DNA from 3 places in the Streptomyces sp. Ac-502 genome. Region 1 is predicted to be linked to each of the others. Evidence: riboswitches for the same ligand, from Rfam matches in the RefSeq annotation. Region 1 holds a riboswitch; each other region holds the start of a gene.
The links. Region 1 has a riboswitch for thiamine pyrophosphate ahead of thiC (phosphomethylpyrimidine synthase ThiC). Riboswitches for the same ligand answer to the same signal wherever they lie in the genome.

Region 1 (6,890 bases):
TGCTTCGCCCCGTGCTCGGCCTCGTACCCCGCCCCGGACCTCGGCGGGCGCCCCGGCCCGCCGCCAGGCCCGTCTCCCGGTCCGCCGAGACCACCAGTGCGGCCAGCAGAGTGGTGAGCGGTACGGACGCGACCAGGCCGATGCTGCCCACGAGCGTGCGGACGACCTCCTCGGCGACCACCTCGCTGGTGGCGACCGTACCGACACTGCTCTGTGCGATCGTGAACAGCAACAGCAGTGGCAGTGCCGCGCCCGCGTAAGCGAGTACGAGCGTGTTGACGACGGATGCGATGTGATCGCGGCCGATGCGCATCGCCGACGTGTAGAGCTTGCGCCGGCCTGCCGACGGGTCGGCCTCCTTCAGCTCCCATACCGCGGCGGTCTGAGTGACCGTCACATCGTCGAGCACGCCCAACGACCCGATGATGATGCCCGCCAGCAGCAGCCCGCGGATCTCGATGTCGGGGTAGAGGCCGTGCACCAGCCCGGTCTGGTCGTCGGTGTTGCCGGACAGCAGGGCCCAGTCGATGAAGAGGGAGCCGAGCAGGCCGATCAGCAGCAGCGAGACCAGTGTGCCCAGTACGGCGACGGACGTACGCGCCGTCAGCCCGTGGCACAGGTAGAGGGCGACCAGCATGATCGCGCTGCCTCCGACGATGGCGACCACCAGGGGATTCGCGCCCTGGAGGATGGCGGGGAGGATGAACAGCGTCAGGACCAGGAAGCTCACGACCAGCGCGACCAGTGCCAGGAGCCCGCGCAGCCGCCCGACCACGACGACCGCCGCGGCGAAGAGGGCGGCGAGCACCCACATCGGGAAGGTGCGGTCCACATCGGTGACCGAATACTGCAGGTTAATGGGCGCTTTGGGGGCGTACGCGACCACGACCCCTTGGCCGGCTTCGTAGTGCCGCGTGGCCTCGGGCGTCACGATCGACTCGAACCGCCGGCCCGTGTCCTTCCCGGTGGTCACCTCGATGACCGCCCGCTCGCAGTGCTTGGCCTGCTGGGGTCCGGAGGAGGGGGTTGCTGCTGCGAAGGTTGCTGTTGCTGCTGGGCGTGGACGTCCGCGCAGTTCACTTCCTCGACCTTCACCACCTTCGCCTTCTCGGTGGGCTGGTCGAAACCGATGCCGGACGGCTTGTGACCGGGTGCGCCGCCCGGCCACAGCACGACCAGCCCGGCCAGCACCGCGGCGGCGAACGGGATGAGCACCGCCGCGATGACCTTGCGGAGGTGGCGCGAGACGGGGGCCGCGGGGCCGTGCCCGTGACCGTGTCCATGCCCGTGGCTGTGGCCGTGTCCGGAGCCGTGGCCGTGGCTGCGCCCGTGGCTGTGGCTGCCGCCCTCGTCTCCGGCCCCGGGCTCGGCTCCGAGCTCGGCTCCGGACACGGCCCCGGGCCCGGCCCCCGGCATGGGCTCGGACGCGGGCCCGGACATGGGCTCGGGCAGGGGCCCGGACCTGTGCGACGAACCGGAAGTGTGGTCGTGCGCGGAGTGTGAAGGCTCGTTGCTGGTCACCGCCCGATCATCGCAAGAACTGGCAGGGCCCCCTGTTCACCGCGCCACACCGGCCGCTACCGTGGTGTCACCTTTGCAATCGCGGGAGCTTGGAGCACCGGGCTGAGAGGGCGCTGACCTCCGTACGGAACGTCCGGCCGAAGCCGGGAACGCCGCCACGGACATCGCTGCGTCGACCGCCGAACCTGTTACCGGGTAATGCCGGCGTAGGGAGTGGGTCTTCATGACTCTGCAGGATGCACGCACGCCCGAAAACGGCCAGGGCTCCGCCACGGAGATCGGCTGGCACAAGGGCTACCTCACCGGATCGCGCCCCGACCTCAGGGTTCCGGTCCGTCGTGTGCACCTCACCAACGGCCAGGACGTGACGCTCTACGACACGTCGGGACCGTACACCGACCCCAACATCGAAACGGACGTCCGCCGCGGCCTGGCGCCGCTGCGGGAGAACTGGATCATCAGCCGCGGGGACACCGAGGAGTACGCGGGCCGCCCGCCGCGGCCCGAGGACGACGGCCTCAAGCACACCTCGCCGCGCGGCGGCCTGAAGAACCTCGACGCGGTCTTCCCCGGCCGCCCCCGGCAGCCGCGCCGGGGCCGGGGCGGCGCCGCGGTCACCCAGCTCGCGTACGCGCGGCGGGGCGAGGTCACGGCGGAGATGGAGTACGTCGCGATCCGCGAGAACTGCTCCCCCGAATTCGTACGGGACGAGATCGCGGCCGGCCGGGCGGTCCTGCCCGCCAACGTCAACCACCCGGAGATCGAGCCGATGATCATCGGCAAGAACTTCCTGGTCAAGGTCAACGCGAACATCGGCAACTCCGCCGTCACCTCCTCCATCGAGGAGGAGGTGGAGAAGATGACCTGGGCGACCCGCTGGGGCGCCGACACGGTCATGGACCTGTCCACCGGCCGCAACATCCACACCACCCGCGAATGGGTGCTGCGCAACTCCCCCGTGCCCATCGGCACCGTCCCCCTCTACCAGGCACTGGAGAAGGTGGACGGCAAGGCCGAGGAGCTGACCTGGGAGATCTACAAGGACACGGTCATCGAACAGGCCGAACAGGGCGTGGACTACATGACCGTCCACGCCGGGGTCCTGCTGCGGTACGTGCCCCTGACGGCCCGCCGCAAGACCGGCATCGTCTCGCGCGGCGGTTCGATCATGGCGGCGTGGTGCCTCGCGCACCACAAGGAATCGTTCCTCTACACCCACTTCGAAGAACTCTGCGAAATCCTCGCCTCCTACGACGTCACGTACTCCCTCGGCGACGGCCTGCGCCCCGGGTCCATCGCGGACGCCAACGACGAGGCGCAGTTCGCGGAGTTGCGGACGCTCGGCGAGCTGAACACGATCGCCAAGCGCCACGGCGTACAGACGATGATCGAGGGCCCGGGCCATGTCCCGATGCACAAGATCAAGGAGAACATCGACCTCCAGCAGGAGATCTGCGAAGAGGCCCCGTTCTACACGCTCGGCCCGCTGACCACGGACATCGCCCCCGCGTACGACCACATCACCTCCGGGATCGGCGCGGCGATGATCGCCTGGTGGGGTACGGCGATGCTCTGCTACGTCACGCCCAAGGAGCACCTGGGCCTGCCGGACCGGGACGACGTGAAGACCGGCGTGATCACGTACAAGATCGCGGCCCACGCGGCGGACCTGGCCAAGGGGCACCCCGGGGCCCAGGAGTGGGACGACGCGCTGTCCGACGCGCGCTTCGAGTTCCGGTGGGAGGACCAGTTCAACCTGGCCCTCGACCCGGACACGGCCCGCGCCTTCCACGACGAGACACTGCCGGCGGAGCCGCTAAGACGGCGCACTTCTGTTCCATGTGCGGGCCGAAGTTCTGCTCCATGAAGATCTCGCAGGACATTCGCCGCGAGCACGGTGGCGACCTGGCGGCCGGCGCGGGGGCGGATGCGGAGGCAGAGGCCGGAATGGCCGAGAAGTCGAAGGAGTTCGCGGCGGCGGGGAATCGGGTGTATCTGCCGATCGCGGAGTGAGAGTTTCCGAGACTGTGACCTCCAGTCACAGTCTCGCGAAACTTCTGGCACGTCATCCATAGGGGGTTGACCTGCGAACTCGCGTGAACCCTCACGAAAAATGAGGGTTCAGTCGATACATCCGGCACGATCGCTCCGGGTTGTCCACAGGCTGGTGCGAGCCCCGGAGCATGACTATCGTGCGACGACGAACGGGCCCGAAGCCGCAAGTAGCGATTGCGACTTCGGGTCCGCTCATCTCCTACTTGGGCGGCAACTCTGCGAGGTACACAGGGTGCCCGTCGTTACTCATCCCCTGTTGGCGGATGCAGCGGTGCTTCTGGAGGAAGCGCAGGCACGCGTGGACGCGCTGCTGGGACAGCCCGGTTTTAGCGGCCAGCGTCTCCGTCGAACAACTGATCCGTCCGGCTTCGGCCAGCGTGGGCAGGATGTACACGGCGACAGCCCATACGTCCTCGGTGAGGCGCAGCCGGGCCTTCCACTGGGCGAAGAGGTCCTCGGTCGTGAGCCGCAATGCGCGTTTGTCCACGACCGGGCCGACGTCCGCCTTGGGCTGCAGCGTTTCGGCCATACGAGTCCAGGCCCGCTCGGCCCGCCGTAGCGTATCGAGGACCTCCGTCTGGAAGCTCTCGTTGCGCACTTCCAGGCGGGTCAGGGCTTCAGCCATTTCTTGTGGCGTGACGACCGATTCGGGGGGCGGCGGGTCCGGCGGCCGGTTGCGGCTGATCTCCGACACCTTCAAGGAGTACGAGCCGTCCCGTTGAACGGTGAAGATGACCTCTGAGACCCACTCCTTGAAGAGGGCGGCATCCGGTTTGTTGCAGGCGTTCACCAGTTGGATCAGCCCCTGGAGATTTACCACGTGCAAGTCTCGGCGCCACTCCCGACCTGCGGGAATGCTGAGACCGTAACGTGAGGTTACGTTCTCGAGCGTGGACTTGCCGCCAGGGTGCACATGGTCGGCGAGCGCCTTGCGCGCGTTGGTATGGCCCAGTTCGCGGCACAGGTCGATGGCCGGGAACCAGTGTTCGCCGTCCGGCATTGTCAGCCTGCGCAGTCGGGTCGCGGTTGCTGCGTAGACGAAGTCGTTGATGTCCAGCGCGTCTCGCCGGGCCCGCTTGCCCGGCGGTTTCTCGCATTCGCTCATCGCGAATCACCTCCACCGCCGAACGTAAGTCCCCCGCCACCCCAACCCCCGCCCGATAAAACGGATTTCACTCCATCGGGGCGGGTCTGCCGCACGCGCCGCGGGGCCCGTCACCGGGCCCCCGCGGCATGGTTCGTCGGCGCTATTCAGGGTGGTGGTCCGGACCTCCGTAGTCGGGGCTGGTGAAGTCCGGGCTGGTGAACCTGGGTCGGGGAGCGGCGGGCGGGCCGCCGTCCGGGCTGGTGAAGTCGGGCCGTGAGTAGCCCAGGGTCGGGATACGGCCGCCGTCGACGCCGCGGCGCGGTACGTACCGGGCCGTGCCGTGGCCGTTGACGCCGGCCGGGTCGGACAGGGCCTCGCGCAGGAACGGCAGTATGCCGCGCTCCAGGAGCGCCTGCCGCCAGGCGTCCCGGGCGACGTCCACCTCCCGGTCCCGGGCGCCCCGGTCGTCAGCGGTGCGTGGGGCGCGGAGCGAGGTGGAGCCGTTGCGCCAGGCCGCGTGGACCAGGCTGGCCATGGCGACGAGTGCCCCGGCGGCGGTGATCGCCGCGAAGATCCAGCCGACGCTGATCATCGGCTGGGCGGCGGCCGGGTCGGTACCGATCGTCCGCAGGACGTACCCGATGACCAGGAACAGGACGGCGGCGACCCCCGCCAGTACCGGGGCCAGCACCGCGAGCATCGCGGCCAGTCCGGCACCGGCCGGTTCGGCGACCTCGCCCACGGTCGTGGCGAGGTCGATCCCCGGTCCGCCCGCGGAAGCGCCTTTCTCCTCACGGCCTTCCACGCCGCCGGCGTCCGGTGCGGGCGCCGGAGCGCGCAGCTCCTCGCGGAGCCGTACATAGTGACGGTATTCGGCCGTCGCGCATGCCGCGATGGCCGACGTGGCGCTGAGCGCCATGGTGCGCAACTGCTCGGTGTTGAGGTGCTTCGTCGCCGCGGAGGTCATCTCCGGTCGGTATTCCGCGGTGCGCAGCGCCTCGTCGAGGAGCCGCGCGAACTCCGCGCGGTCCTCGCTCAGCAGGTGCGGAGCGCTGTTCATGTGCATCCCCCGATGCTCCGTAGGGCCGTACAGGCCGGCGTGGGCCGGGCAGTGGGCGGAAACGGAGGAGAGCCTGCTACGGATAGACCGATGGTAGAGCGCCTCCGGCACGGGGTGACAGGGTGTTTGCGGAAATAAGGACCGCTCCTGCGTGGCTCGGACCCCGCTGCTCCACTTCCCTACCTTCCGCTACCCCTGCCCGGATAACGGTCAGGCACTCAGGGGAAGTTGTACGACCAGTAGCTTTCCGGCCATGGTGATCCCGCCGTCCATGGCGATGGCCAGCCCGTCGGCGTAGAGGTGCGGGCCGTCGACGGCGATGCCCTCGCCTTCGTCGTCCTCGCCGCCGACCTCGCCGAGGAGGTACGGGATCGGGCTGTGGCCGTGCACGACGCGCCGGCCGCCGTAGGTGTCGAGGAGTTCCCGTACGGCCATCGGGCCGGCTTCCTCGTCGCGGAAGGCGAACCGCTTGGTGAACTTGCGGAACAGGTCCCAGACCTCGTCCGCGTCGCTGCGCGTGAGGACGTCGTGGACGGTGTCGTTGACGTCCTCGATGGAGTCGCCGTACTCCAGGTAGGCCGTGGTGTCGGAGTGCACGAGCAGGTGCCCGTCCTCCTCCGAGACGGCGTCCAGCCGGGCCATCCACTGCAGGTGGTGGTCCTGGAGGCGGTCCATGTCGGTCTTCTGGCCGCCGTTGAGGAGCCAGGCGGCCTGGAAGGACGCCGTGCCGGCGCCGGACTGGACCGGGATGTCACCGAACCGCTTGGCGCCGAGGAGCAGCAGTTCGTGGTTGCCCATCAGGGCCTTGCAGTAGCCGCCGGCCGCCGCGGCCTCGGCGGACAGCTGCATGACCAGGTCGATCACGCCGATGCCGTCCGGGCCGCGGTCGGTGAAGTCGCCGAGGAACCACAGGCGGGCGTTGCCGGCGGCCCACTGGCCGTCGGCGTCGATGAGGCCCTCGGCGGCGAGCGCCTCGCGCAGTTCGTCGTAGTAGCCGTGCACGTCGCCGACGACGTACAGCGGTCCGCCGCCCTCCTGCTGCTCGGCGGCCGGTACGGCCGACTCGGGCACCGCCGCCAGGTCGACGGTCGGGCGGTCGATGAGGGTGTCCGTACGGGTGACGGGCGGGAGGTCCGTACGGCCCTCGGCGCCACCGGGGGCGTCGGC
Region 2 (6,890 bases), 2.3 Mb from region 1:
CCAGCAGCGGACGCATCCGTTCGCGTACCTGCGCCAGGGCCTCGGCGCGGGGGCGCCCGCCGGTCGCCGAGCCGGTGTGCACCACCACGCCCCGCGCGCCGATCGCCCGGCCGCGCCGCAGCGAGTGGCGCAGCGAGAGGACGGACTTCTCGACGGTCTCCGCGGTGTGCGAGCCGAAGTTGATCAGGTAGGGGGCGTGCACGTACGCCGGGAGCGCCTCCCGCTCGCACGCCTCCCGGAACGCCTCGTCCTGCTGCGGGCTGCCGGGCGGCGTCGCCCAGCCGCGCGGGTTGGCGACGAAGACCTGTACGGCCTCGCCGCCGATGTCACGGGCGTACGGGACGCCGACCTTGGCCAGACCGCCGGCCACCGGGACGTGGCCGCCGACCGGATTGCGCTCCCGGGCGCGCTGCTGGGAGGCCTGCCGGGCGTCCTGCGAAACGTTCTGCGGAGAGTTCTGCGGGGAAGGGGAGGTGCTCACCCGTCAAGGGTGCCAGGTGCCGGGCGCCCGCCACGGTGTGCGGGCGGGCGTCCTTGCTCACAGCGGGACAGCGGGACAGCGGGCCTCGGGGGCAGCGGGACAGCGGGCCTCGGGGACAGCGGGTCTGGGGGGCCTGGGGGCCTGGAGGACGGCGCCCGAGGCGCCGCCCCGGCTCACAGCACGCTCTCCAGCCGGATGGTGATCCTGCTGCCCTTCGCCGCCTGCCCGCCGCCCGCGACCGACTGGCTCGCGACCTTGTCCTTCGGGAACAGGAACGGCTTCTTGACCTCGACGTCGAAGCCCGCGTCGGACAGGGCCTGCCGTGCGTCGGCCTCGGTCTTGCCCGTCACGTCCGGCACGGTCACCATCTCGGGGCCCTCGGAGAGCGTGAGCGTGACGGTGTCGCCCCGGCCCAGCTTGCCGTCCGCCCCCGGCGCCTGCCGGGCGACCTTGCCCTTGTCGTGCGGGGAGTGCACCGTAGCGTCCGCGATCTTCACCTCGAAGCCCGCGCCGCGCAGCGTCGCCTCCGCGTCCGCCCGGTCCCGGCCGGTCACGTCCGGCACGTCGACCTCGGCGCCACGGCTGACCGTGAGCGCGACGGCGGTCTCCGGGCGCCGCTTGCTGCCCGCCGCCGGGTCGGTGCCGATCACCGACCCCTTGGCGACCTCGTCGGAGAACTTCTTGTGCACCGTGCCGACGGTCAGCCCCAGGTCGCGCAGCTTGCGCTTGGCGTCGGCGACCGGTGTGCCCGCCAGGTCGGGCACCTGCACGATCTCCGGGCCCTTGGACAAGGTGATGGTGACCGTGCCCGTACCGCGGATGCGTTTGCCGTTCTCCGGCTCCGTGGCCATGACGTGGCCACGCTCCACATTCGGGCTGAAGGCGCGCTGCACCTTCACCTCCAGGCCCTCGTCGCGCAGCGTCTGCTCCGCCTTCGCCTGCGTCATGTCCAGTACGGCCGGGACGGTGGTGAACTGTCCGGAGTTGATGTACCAGACGCCCGCGCCCACCACCAGCACGAGCAGCACGGCCGCGATCACCGAGGCCGTCCTGCGCCGGGTCCGCAGCAGCCCGGTCCACGCCCCGGCCCAGGGCCCCGTCCGCGGGGCGGCCGCCGCCGGGCGCAGCCGGGTGGTCGGCTCGGCCGCCGACACCGGGGCCGGTGGCGGGGTCTCCAGCCTGCTGGTGTGGTTCGGCGGCTCCTCCAGCGGCAGCGGCTGCTGCACGGCGATCCGCGGCAGCACGCTCGTACGGTCCTCGGAGCCCGCCGCGGCACCGCCCGCCGGTGCCTCGTTGGCCTGCGGCGGCACCGCGTCCAGCTGCGCGTCGGTCAGCTCGGCCCGTACCGTGCGCGTCTGCGCGAGCAGCGTCACCGCGTCCTGCGGGCGCAGCTCCGGGCGGCGCGCGGTGGCCGCGGCGACCAGGTCGTCGAGCTGCGGCGCCAGCTCGGGCGCGTACGTGGAAGGGGCCGGCACGTCCTCGTGGAGGTGCTGGTAGAGCACCTGGGCGGCGCTGCCGCCGGTGTGCGGCTTGCCGCCGGTCAGCATCTCGAACAGCACGACACCGCACGCGTAGACGTCCGCGGGCGGACCGGCCGTGCCGTCCTCGATCTGCTCGGGCGCCAGGTAGGAGACCGTGCCCAGGACCGAGCCGGTCGAGGCGGTGCTGTTCGTGTCCACGGTCCGTACGAGGCCGAAGTCGGCGACCTTGACCCGGCCGTCGTCGCCGATCAGGACGTTCTCCGGCTTCATGTCGCGGTGCACCAGCCCGGCCCGGTGGGCGGCGCCCAGCGCGGCCAGGATCGGCTCCACGATGTCCAGCGCCGCCCGCGGCTGGAGGGCGCCGCGCTCGCGCAGGACGTCGCGCAGCGTGCACCCGGCGACGTACTCCATGGCCAGGTACACGTACGTGCCGTCGGTGCCCTGGTCGTAGACGCCCACCACATTGGGGTGGTCGAGCCGGGCGGCGGACTTGGCCTCGCGGATGAAGCGGTCGACGAACGCGGCGTCGGCCGCCAGCGACGGGTGCATCACCTTCAGGGCGAGCACCCGGTCCAGCCGGGTGTCCACGGCCCGGTAGACCGTGGCCATGCCGCCGGCGGCGACGCGCGCCTGCACCTGGTACCGGCCGTCGAGCAGCTGCCCGACCAGCGGGTCCTGAAGGGTCGTATCCACGGCAGACGAGTCTACGAGCCGCCACGGCGGTGCCGGACGCCCTGCCCGGGAACCCGGGGCCATTGCATCCGAACAGTGACAGGGGCGGGCCGCGGACCGGCCGGGATGTGCGGGATGCCCGTTTCGCGGGGCGAGCGGTGGCGGGCCGTGGCGGGCGGCGGCCGGTCAGGGACGCTGCCCGCCGTGCCTCGGGAAGGCCGCGGCCGATCAGAAGGCCGGGCGCTCCGGATCCAGCGCGGCGACGCCCTCCACCGGGGAAGAAGCTTCCGCGTAGTGACGGCGGGGGATACGACCGGCCCGGTACGCCAGCCGGCCGCCTTCGACCGCGTGCCGCATCGCCTCCGCCATCAGGACGGGCTCCTGCGCCCGGGTCACCGCCGAGGCCAGCATCACCGCGGCGCAGCCCAGCTCCATGGCCAGGGCGGCGTCGGAGGCGGTGCCGGCGCCCGCGTCAAGGATCACCGGGACCCCGGCCCGCTCGGTGATCAGCTGGAAGTTGTGCGGGTTGCGGATGCCCAGCCCGGAGCCGATGGGGGAACCCAGCGGCATGATCGCCGCACAGCCCACGTCCTCCAGCTTGCGGGCCAGCACCGGGTCGTCGCTGGTGTACGGCAGGACGGTGAAGCCGTCGTCCACCAGGGTCTCCGCGGCGTCCAGCAGCTCGACCGGGTCCGGCAGCAGCGTGCGCTCGTCCGCGACCACCTCCAGCTTGACCCAGTCGGTGCCCAGCGCCTCCCGGGCCAGCCGGGCGGTCAGGACCGCCTCGCCCGCGGTGAAACAGCCCGCGGTGTTCGGCAGCACGCGGATGCCGTGCCGTTCCAGTACGGACAGCACCGAGCCCTGCACGGTCGGGTCCAGACGGCGCATGGCGACCGTCGTCAGCTCCGTACCGGAGGCGAGCAGCGCCCGTTCCAGGATGCCGAGACTGGGCGCTCCGCCCGTCCCCATGATCAGTCGGGAGTCGAAGGTGGTGTCGGCGATGGTGAGGAGGTCGTCGGCCATGACGTACGGATCAGCCTCCCTGGACTGCGGTGAGGACCTCGACGCGGTCGCCGTCGCCGAGCGCGGTGGCGGGCCACTGGCCGCGCGGCACCACGGCCTCGTTGACGGCGGCGGCCACGCCGCCCGGTGCCGTGGTCAGACCGGCGACGAGCCGGTCCAGGGTGAGCCCGCCGGGGAACTCCCGGGGCTCGCCGTTCACGGAGACGGTGATGGGCGTGGTGACGGTCATACGGGCTGCTCCTGAGGGGCGGGGGCGGTCGCGGGAGCCTGGAGGGAAGTGGACGACGGCACGGGACCGGACGAGGGCGCGGGACCGGACGATGCCGGGAGCCCGGGCGCGCCCGGCGCGAAGCGGTCCGGGGTGAACGCCCGCGCCTCCTCAGGCAGCGGGCCGCCGGTCAGCGCCGCCGCCATCACGTCGCCCGTGACCGGCGTCAGCAGCACCCCGTTGCGGTAGTGGCCGGTCGCCACCAGCAGGCCGGGCAGCGCGGTCGGGCCGAGCAGCGGCGCGTTGTCGGGCGAGCCGGGGCGCAGCCCGGCGCGGGACTCGACCAAGGGCAGTTCGGTGATGCCGGGGACCAGTTCATGGGCGTCCCGCAGCAGCTCGTAGACCCCGCCCGCGGTGACCGTGGTGTCCCAGCCCAGCTCCTCGCTGGTGGCGCCGACGACCAGCTCGCCGTTCTCGCGCGGTACGAGGTAGAGCGGGCCGCCGCGCACCACGGCCCGTACGGTGCGGGACAGAAACGGTACGCCGCCGGGCAGGCCGTCCGGCATCCGCAGCCGCAGCACCTGGCCCTTGACCGGGCGGACCGGCGGCAGCACGTCCTCGGGGACGCCCGCCAGCAGCCCGCTCCGGCTGCCCGCCGCGAGCACCACCTGCCCGGCCGTGACCCGGCTGCCGTCGGCCAGCCCGGCGCCGGTGGCGCGGCCCCGCACGACGGTCAGCCGCTCGGCCGCGGCGCGGTGGAAGGCGACCCCGGCCCGCTCACAGGCGGCGAGCAGCGCGGCGGCCAGCCGTCGCGGGTCGACCTGGTGGTCCCCGTCCACGCGCAGGCCCCCGCGCACGCCCGGCGCGAGCAACGGCTCCAGGCGCCGGCACTCGCGCCCCGTCAGCCACTCGGACTCCAGGCCGCTGCGGAGCTGGAGGGCGTGCAGATCGCGCAGGTGGGCGCGGTCGTCGGCGTCCAGCGCGACGGCCAGGGTGCCGCACCGGCGGTAGCCGACATCCAGACCGCTCGCCTCCGTCAGCTCGGCGGCGAACTCCGGATAGCGGCGCGCGGAGGCGAGATTGAGGCCGAGCAGCGTCTGCTCGCCGTAGTGCAGCTCGGTGACGGCGGCCAGCATCCCCGCCGCGACCTGGGCGGCGCCGCCGCCGGGGGCCGGGTCGGCGACGGCGGTCCGCAGCCCGAGCAGGGCCGCCCGCCAGGCGGTGACCAGGCCGATGATGCCGCCGCCGACGACGAGCACGTCCGGGCTCGCGCCGGACGCGGCGGCCGCCCCGGGGGGCGTCGAATTCCGTGCGGGTGGATGCATGGGCGTCCAGCCCCTCCCTTCGCCGGCATGACCCGGATCAGGTTCGTACGGTCGGAGGCCGCGTCAGCCTCCCTCTCAGCCCGGTCGCGTCCGGGCTCCCGCGTGTGCGTTCACCGGCAACCCTAGTACGGGCCGCCGACGCGCCGTAAGGGAGCGCCGGGTGCGGGGCGCGGGGGCCGGCGGGTTACGGGCCGTGACCTTGTGTCATAGATCTCGTCGCGCGGTGCTCCAGGTCGCGAGACACCCCGTCCTACAGTGATCGGGTGAGCGAGCAGACCCAGCCCCAAGACCCTGACCGCGCGCGCCAGGACCGCGAATCCGCCGAACGCGCGGCCGAGCGCACCCGGCGCGCCGTCATCGTCGGCGCCGGACTGGCCGGTGTGCAGACCGCCGTCGCCCTGCGCGAACAGGGCTGGCGCGGGGCGGTCACGGTGCTCGGCGAAGAGCCGCACCAGCCGTACGACCGACCGCCGCTGTCCAAGGCCGTGCTGCTCGGCAAGGCCGACGGGTCCGCCTTCGACGTCGACTTCGAGGCGCTCGGCATCGAGCTGCTGCTGGGGCGGCGCGCCATAGGGCTCGCGGCCGACTCGCGGGTGCTGGAGACGGACGCCGGGCCGCTGCCGTACGACCACCTGGTCATCGCCACCGGCGCCGAGCCGGTCACCCTGCCCGGCTGTGACGGGCTGCCGGACGTCCATGTCCTGCGCACCCTCGACGACGCCGAGCGGCTGCGGTCGGTACTGGCCGGGCAGCGTGAGGTCGTGGTCGTCGGCGCGGGCTGGATCGGCGCGGAGTTCACCACAGCGGCGCGCGAGGCGGGCTGCCCGGTGACGGTCGTCGAGGCCGCCGACCGGCCGCTGGCCGGCGCGCTGCCCGCCGAGGTCGCCGCTCCCATGGCGGCCTGGTACGAGGACAGCGGCGCCCGGCTGCGTACCGGCGCCCGGGTCGCCGCGGTCACCGAGGGCGCGGTGACGCTCGCCGACGGCGCGGTGCTCACCGCCGACGCGGTCGTCGTCGGCATCGGTGCCCGCCCCGCGACCGCCTGGCTGGCCGGGTCCGGCATCGAGCTGTCGTCCGAGGACCGCTCCGTCCTGGCCGACGAGCGGCTGCGCACCACGCTGCCCGACGTGTACGCGGTCGGCGACTGCGTCTCCTTCCCGTCCGCCCGCTACGGCAGCCGCCTGCTGGTCCACCACTGGGACAACGCCCTGCACGGGCCGCGCACGGTCGCCGCCACCATCGTCCGCGGCGCCGCCGAGGGGCCGGTGTACGACCCGGTCCCGTACTTCTGGTCCGAGCAGTTCGGGCGTTTCGTGCAGTACGCCGGGCATCACGCGGGCGCCGACGAGACGGTGTGGCGCGGCGACCCCGAGAGCGCGGCCTGGTCGGTGGTGTGGCTGCGCGAGGGCGTGCTCGTCGGACTGCTGGCGGTCGGCCGGCCCCGCGACCTGGCCCAGGGCCGCAAGCTCATCGAGCGGGGCGCGGTGCTGGACCGGCGGAGGGCGGCGGACGCGTCCGTACCGCTGAAGTCGGCGGCGGTCTGAGGCGATCCGGGGCGGTCCGGGGCGGAATCCGGGGCCGGGGCCGGGGCCGTAGCTCCTGCGGGTGGCGTGTCCGGCGGTACGACCGACAGCGCGTCCGGCGGCACGTTCGGCGGGGTGTTCGGCAGCGCGTTCGGGTGCTGTGGGCTGCGCCGATGG
Region 3 (6,890 bases), 1.9 Mb from region 1:
CAAGGGCCCGGCCGGAGCTAGGCCTTGATGGGTGGTCGTCGCCCTCGTTCGGCGACATGTCTCAGCTTGGTCGCGAAGCCGGGGACGTTGGACTCCGTGCATGTACGACCTGCCCCCGACTCGCTAGGGTCGAAGTCGTCCCAGGGCGTCCCAGACGGGAGAAGTCGTATGGCGAACGAGCGGATCCGCGGGGCGATTGTGGCGAGTGGACTCAAGTTGGAGCAGGTGGCCGAGCGCTTGGGGGTCTCGCCGAAAACTGTTGAGCGTTGGATCTCCGAACCAAGACGTAAGCCGTACAGGCGTTTCCAGTACGCCCTGGCTTCGATGGTTCAGTGCGAAGTCTCATATCTCTGGCCGGATGAACGCACTTCCGAAGAAGTTACCGAGTCGAGTAGTTCAGAGCTGGTAAGGCTTTATCCTCACCGATCTGTCGTCCCGCAAGACGCATGGGTAAAGCTGTATTCCAACGCGCAAACGCATTTTGATCTGTTGGTTTACTCAGGATTCTGGCTCACGGAGGATTCCCGATTTCATCGGCTCGTGCGCGAGAAGTCAGCGGCCGGCGTGCCGATTCGATTCATGCTCGGAGCCCCAGCTAGCCAGGCCGTATCCATTCGCGGTGAAGATGAAGGGATCGGGGCGGCGATGGCGGGAAAGATTCGCAATGCGCTGGTGAATTATGCCCCGTTATTCAGGCTTCCAGGTGTGGAGTTTAGGCTTCACGACACAACGCTCTACAATTCGATCTATCGCGCTGATGATGAACTGCTAGCGAACGGGCATGTGTACGGAGTAGGTGCCTATATGGCTCCCGTGCTGCACTTGCAGCGTGTCCCCGGCGGGGAACTGTTCGGTACATACGCAGAAAGTCTAGAACGCGTCTGGGAAAGCGCCCGGCGCATAACGTCACCTACTGAATGTGAAGGTGTCTGATGAGTCGCATTGATTATTTCCGCGACCCTGCCGCCCCGAAGGCCAACTCGGTGGTTCCCTCCGTGACCGCCGTGGTCAGAGATGAGCAGGGGAACCTGCTGCTCATCCACAAGACCGATAATGGCCTGTGGGCACTTCCGGGTGGTGGCCATGACGCCGGTGAAAGTATTTCGCAGACGGTTGTGCGAGAAGTCGAAGAAGAGACTGGCATAAAGGTAGTTGTGTTGAGTATCGTGGGGATCTACACCGATCCTCAACACGTCATGAAGTACGATGATGGCGAGGTTCGACAGCAATTCTCTATTTGCTTCCGCGCCCGCCCGGTTGGCGGCGCCCTCCGGACCAGTGAAGAATCCAAAGAGGTCCGTTGGGTTTCGCCAACGGACCTCGAAACTCTGACTATTCACCCGTCGATGCGCCTGCGGATCTCTCATGGACTGGACGCCGCACGCAAGGTGCCTTACATAGGGTGACTCGGCGTTTCTTCGGTGCTCAATCGCTCCTCAACGCGTCGAACGGCGGCATGAATATTGGGGGCGGCGCGTTGAATGAAGCGACCAACGATTGTGTCCGGCCCGTACCGACCGACAATCTCGGCGACTCGCGCTTGAGAAGTGGTCGGGCGTCCGTCCGGAGTGGTCGTCATGTCGCAATAGAGTAGGGCGTCTACGAGGTGAGGGCGCTCCAAGTCGAACTCGCTTGCCAGCTCTTCGCGTAGCCCTCTCTCCTCGGCTTCGAGCAAGGCGCAAGAGTGGTGTGCGACCAAGCGAACAACTCGCTCGCTCATGTCTGTGTGCTCCCGCAGATAGCGGGCGCCATCGAGCGGATGAAATCCCGTGAACGCGATCTCAGGCGAGTAACCGACATCGTGCAGTACGGCTGCGGCTTCCAGTACGGGAGCCTCGCTTCCGAGTATCAGGCGGAGCGAGCGCGCCCGCTCGGCAACTCCGAGAGAGTGCTGCCAGCGCCGGGGCAGAGGTTCGGACAGGAGCGCTTCAGCGAGGCCGTAGGCCCGCTCTGTGAGATCCATGCTGTCCAAGCTACGAGGTCCCCTCTTTGGGAGGGAGGGCGCGCACCCGCCGCCGGCGCCCCGGGCCCATCTCTACGAGGCCCGCTCCCTCCAACTGTGCGATGGCGGTCCGCACGGCGGTGCGGGACATTCCGAACTGCTCGCCCAGCTCCTTCTCCGAAGGGAAGGGGGCGCCTGGCGTGACATCTTCGGCGCGAAGAAGATCCGTCATGCGCTCTACCAGCGGTCGACGATCACGTGTGCCCGCCACATACCAGCCGACACCCTGCACGGACTCAATCACGCCTTCATTCCTCAAGACGCTCAGGGCGCGACCCACGGTAGTTCGGCCTACACCGTACGTGCGCATGAGTTCTGCCTCAGACGGCAAGCTCTCAGTAATCTTGCCCTTTTTGATCTTCTGGCGCAGAGACTCGGTGATTTGCAGGTACGTACCTCGCGGAGAGGTCTGTGGCACGTGACGTTCCCTTCGCCGACGGCATGGCGGTCGCCCCTCCCAGCTTCGCACGCCCGGGAGCGCGGGCGGTGGGAAAATGGCGCCTCTCCCGCCCGCCTGCGCTGGGGGCTGCTGCCTCGCTGACCTGGGCTTCCTGCGATCGATCCGGGCCGTCTGTGGGCCGTGCAAGGACAACCAGCAACCCCCAATGACACCCACCAACCACCACGACGGCACGCTCGTGGGGCAGGTCACAGAGGCGCGTCTGCGACACTGGAAGAACCATGCCTAAGCCCGGAGAACTCACTTTCGTCGCGCCGCGCGGAGCCAAGAAGCCCCCGCGGCACCTTGCCGATCTCACCCCCGCCGAGCGGCGTGAAGCCGTGGCCGCGGTCGGTGAGAAGCCGTTTCGTGCCAAGCAGCTGTCGCAGCACTACTTCGCGCGGTATGCGCACGACCCGGCGGAGTGGACCGACATTCCGGCCGCGGCGCGGGGAAGCTGGCGTCGGAGCTGCTGCCCGAGCTGATGAGTGTGGTGCGGCACATCTCCTGTGACGACGACACCACCCGCAAGACCCTGTGGAAGCTGCACGACGGGACCCTCGTGGAGTCCGTGCTGATGCGCTACCCGGACCGGGTCACGATGTGCATCTCGTCGCAGGCCGGGTGCGGTATGAACTGTCCGTTCTGCGCCACGGGGCAGGCCGGGCTGGACCGGAACCTCTCCACCGCCGAGATCGTTCATCAGATCGTCGACGGTATGCGGGCACTGCGGGACGGTGAGGTGCCGGGTGGGCCGGCCCGGTTGTCCAACATCGTCTTCATGGGCATGGGCGAGCCGCTGGCGAACTACAACCGGGTCGTGGGCGCGATCCGGCGGCTGACCGACCCCGAGCCCGACGGGGTGGGGCTGTCGCAGCGGGGCATCACGGTGTCCACGGTCGGTCTCGTGCCGGCGATGCTGCGCTTCGCGGACGAGGGGCTGAAGTGCCGGCTCGCGGTGTCGCTGCACGCGCCGGACGACGAGCTGCGCGACACGCTCGTGCCGGTCAACACGCGCTGGAACGTGCGTGAGGTGCTGGACGCGGCGTGGGAGTACGCGGAGAAGTCCGGTCGACGGATTTCGATCGAGTACGCGCTGATCCGGGACATCAACGACCAGGCTTGGCGGGGCGACCTGCTGGGCCGGCTGCTCAAGGGCAAGCGGGTTCATGTCAATCTCATTCCGTTGAACCCGACGCCCGGTTCGAAGTGGACCGCCTCCCGTCCCGAGGACGAGAAGGCGTTCGTGGAGGCCATCGCCGCGCACGGCGTGCCGGTGACGGTCCGCGACACGCGCGGGCAGGAGATCGACGGCGCCTGCGGGCAGCTCGCCGCCTCGGAGCGCTGACCGCCCGCTGGTACGGTGTGATCGAACAAATGCACATTCCGACAGGGGAGCGCCACAGCGCTGAGAGTGCGGCAGTGTCACGGACCTAGCGTCACGGACACCGAGGTGCCGCAGACCCTTGAACCTCGCCCGGGTCATTCCGGGTAGGAAGTTCGGTCGTCACTCATGCTGTTGCGCCCCGTCCGGCCTCCTTCGCGGAGCGCCGGGCGGGGCCGCGTCTCTTCCTGGCCAGCCAGGAGGAATTCAGTGAGCACCACCAGAAGGATCACCGTCACGGCGCTGGCCGTCGCGGCCGGCATGACGGCGCTCGCCGCGTGCGGCTCGGGCGGCAGCGGCAGCAAGGACCCGAAGAGCGTCACACTCGTCAGCCATGACTCCTTCAACGTCTCGAAATCCGTGCTGGCGGAGTTCACCGAGCAGACCGGCTACAAGGTCGACGTGCTCAAGGGCGGGGACGCGGGCAAGGCCGTCAACCAGGCGATCCTGTCGAAGGGGAACCCTCAGGGTGATGTCTTCTTCGGTATCGACAACACGCTGCTGTCGCGGGGGCTGAAGGAAGGGATCTTCACTCCGTACCAGGCCAAGGGGCTGGAGAGCGTGTCCGACGAGCTCCAGCTCGACAAGGCGGAGCACCGGGTGACGCCGGTGGACTACGGCGACACCTGCGTCAACTACGACCGGGCCTACTTCGCCGAGCACAAGATCGCGCCGCCGAAGACCTTCGACGACCTGCTCAAGCCCGAGTACAAGGGGCTGCTGGTCACCGAGAACTCCGCCACGTCCTCGCCGGGGCTCGCCTTCCAGCTCGGCACCATCGCCGAGTACGGCGAATCCGGCTGGCAGGAGTACTGGAAGAAGCTCAAGGCCAACGGCGTCGAGGTCGTGGACGGCTGGGAGCAGGCGTACAACGAGCGGTTCTCGGGGTCGGCGGCCGGCCAGGGCAAGGGGGACAAGCCCCTGGTGGTGTCGTACGCGTCGAGCCCGCCGGTGGAGGTGCTGGGCAAGAAGCCGGAGCCCAAGGAGGCCCCCACCGGTGTCGCGACCGGCACCTGCTTCCGGCAGATCGAGTTCGCGGGCCTGCTCAAGGGCGCCAAGAACGAGAAGGGCGGCAAGGCGCTGCTGGACTTCCTGCTGAGCAAGCAGTTCCAGGAGGACGTGCCGCTCCAGATGTTCGTCAACCCGGCGCGTGAGGACGCGAAGGTGCCGGAGCTGTTCACCAAGTACGGCGAGAAGATCGACAAGCCGCAGACGGTGGCTCCGGAGACGATCACCAAGAACCGCGAACAGTGGATCAAGCAGTGGTCCTCGCTCGTTCTGAAGTAACCGGCCGTCAGGGGCGGGCGCGCCGCGCGCGGGGAACGGCCACCCGGCTCGCCCTGATGGCGCTGCCGCTCGCCTTCTTCGCGCTGTTCTTCGCCTACCCGGTCGCCGCGATCGTCGGGCGCGGCCTGAAGGACGGCGGACAGTGGCAGCTGGGCCGTGCCGGGGAGGTGCTCACCGACCCGGACGTCCTGCACGTCCTGTGGTTCACCGCCTGGCAGGCAGCGGCCTCGACCGGGCTCACGCTGCTGATCGCGCTCCCCGGCGCGTATGTCTTCGCGCGCTTCGAATTCCCCGGAAAGAAGCTGCTGCGGTCCGTGGTCGCGGTGCCGTTCGTCCTGCCGACGGTGGTCGTCGGGTCGGCGTTCCTGGCGCTGGTCGGGCGCGGCGGGGTGCTGGACGACCTGTGGGGCGTACGGCTGGACACCTCGGTGTGGGCGATCCTGCTGGCGCACGTCTTCTTCAACTACGCCGTGGTCGTACGGACCGTGTCCGGCCTCTGGGGGCAGCTCGACCCGCGGCAGGAAGAAGCGGCCCGGGTGCTCGGGGCGTCCCGCTGGGGCGCCTGGCGGCGGGTGACGCTGCCCGCCCTGGGGCCGGCCGTCGCGGCCGCCGCACTGATGGTCTTCCTCTTCACCTTCACCTCCTTCGGTGTGGTGCAGATCCTCGGCGGGCCGACGTTCTCCACACTGGAAGTGGAGATCTACCGGCAGACCGCCGATTTCCTGGACCTGCCGACCGCTGCCGTTCTCACGTTGCTCCAGTTCGCCGCCGTGCTGGCGCTGCTGGCCCTGCACGCCTGGACCGTACGGCGGCGGGAGGCCGCCCTCACGCTCGTCGACCCGGCGCAGACAGTGCGGCGGCCGCGTGGCGCCGGACAGTGGGCGCTCCTGTGGGGGACGCTCGTCGTGATCGCGCTGCTGCTGGTGGTGCCGCTGGCGGTGCTGATCGAACGGTCCTTCGCCGGGCCGGACGGCTACGGGTTCACGTTCTACCGGGCGTTGCAATCCGCTGCCTCCATGGACAGCACCTTTGCCGTCGCCCCCTTGAACGCCCTGTGGAACTCGCTCGCCTACGGGGCCGCCGCCACGCTGATCGCCCTGGTGGTGGGCGGGCTGGCCGCTGCCGCGCTGACGAAGCGGGGCGGCCGGTTGGTGCGAGGGTTCGATGCGTTGCTGATGCTGCCCCTCGGGGTTTCGGCCGTGACCGTCGGCTTCGGCTTTCTGATCACTCTCGACGAGCCGCCGCTCGATCTGCGGTCCTCGTGGTGGCTGGTGCCACTGGCGCAGGCGCTGGTCGGAGTGCCCTTCGTCGTACGGACCATGCTGCCCGTGCTGCGCGCGGTGGACGAGCGGCTGCGGGAAGCGGCCGCGGTGCTGGGAGCCTCGCCCTGGCGGGTGTGGCGCGAGGTCGACCTGCCGCTGGTGCGACGGGCCCTGCTGGTCGCCGCGGGCTTCGCCTTCGCCGTGTCGCTGGGCGAGTTCGGCGCGACGGTCTTCATCGCGCGGCCGGACAACCCGACGCTGCCGGTGGCCGTCGCACGGCTGCTGGGACGCGCCGGAGAACTCAACTACGGACAGGCGATGGCGCTGTCCACGATCTTGATGGTGGTGTGCGCGGGCGCGCTGCTGGCGCTGGAGCGCATCCGTACCGATCAGGCCGGAGAGTTTTAGATGGCGGAACACGCGGACACGGCGGACGAGGCACTGCTGCGGCTGGACGACGTCACCGTCCGCTTCCGTACCGGGCAGCCGCCGGCGCTGGACGCGGTCGGTCTGAGC

Region 2: linked by a shared signal. The riboswitch ahead of thiO (glycine oxidase ThiO) and the one ahead of thiC (phosphomethylpyrimidine synthase ThiC) in region 1 are both predicted to bind thiamine pyrophosphate.
Region 3: linked by a shared signal. The riboswitch ahead of ACEXOX_RS34035 (thiamine ABC transporter substrate binding subunit) and the one ahead of thiC (phosphomethylpyrimidine synthase ThiC) in region 1 are both predicted to bind thiamine pyrophosphate.

The regions. Positions count from the first base shown of each region.
Region 1 is NZ_JBHFFO010000001.1:5,552,309-5,559,198, forward strand. Features, by position in the region: partial or broken gene ACEXOX_RS25120 (YibE/F family protein) at 1-1,440, opposite strand, end outside; TPP riboswitch at 1,593-1,751, shown strand; partial or broken gene thiC (phosphomethylpyrimidine synthase ThiC) at 1,745-3,534, shown strand; gene ACEXOX_RS25130 (Bro-N domain-containing protein) at 3,776-4,681, opposite strand; gene ACEXOX_RS25135 (hypothetical protein) at 4,824-5,729, opposite strand; gene ACEXOX_RS25140 (metallophosphoesterase) at 5,934-6,890, opposite strand, start outside.
Region 2 is NZ_JBHFFO010000001.1:3,251,981-3,258,870, reverse strand. Features, by position in the region: gene ACEXOX_RS14635 (deoxyribonuclease IV) at 1-481, opposite strand, end outside; gene pknB (Stk1 family PASTA domain-containing Ser/Thr kinase) at 655-2,655, opposite strand; gene ACEXOX_RS14625 (thiazole synthase) at 2,863-3,657, opposite strand; gene thiS (sulfur carrier protein ThiS) at 3,668-3,886, opposite strand; gene thiO (glycine oxidase ThiO) at 3,883-5,190, opposite strand; TPP riboswitch at 5,188-5,303, opposite strand; gene ACEXOX_RS14610 (NAD(P)/FAD-dependent oxidoreductase) at 5,454-6,734, shown strand.
Region 3 is NZ_JBHFFO010000001.1:7,448,352-7,455,241, forward strand. Features, by position in the region: gene ACEXOX_RS34010 (helix-turn-helix domain-containing protein) at 169-933, shown strand; gene ACEXOX_RS34015 (NUDIX hydrolase) at 933-1,406, shown strand; gene ACEXOX_RS34020 (HD domain-containing protein) at 1,394-1,963, opposite strand; gene ACEXOX_RS34025 (GntR family transcriptional regulator) at 1,974-2,654, opposite strand; partial or broken gene rlmN (23S rRNA (adenine(2503)-C(2))-methyltransferase RlmN) at 2,684-3,789, shown strand; TPP riboswitch at 3,823-3,957, shown strand; gene ACEXOX_RS34035 (thiamine ABC transporter substrate binding subunit) at 4,036-5,112, shown strand; gene ACEXOX_RS34040 (ABC transporter permease) at 5,169-6,782, shown strand; gene ACEXOX_RS34045 (ABC transporter ATP-binding protein) at 6,783-6,890, shown strand, end outside.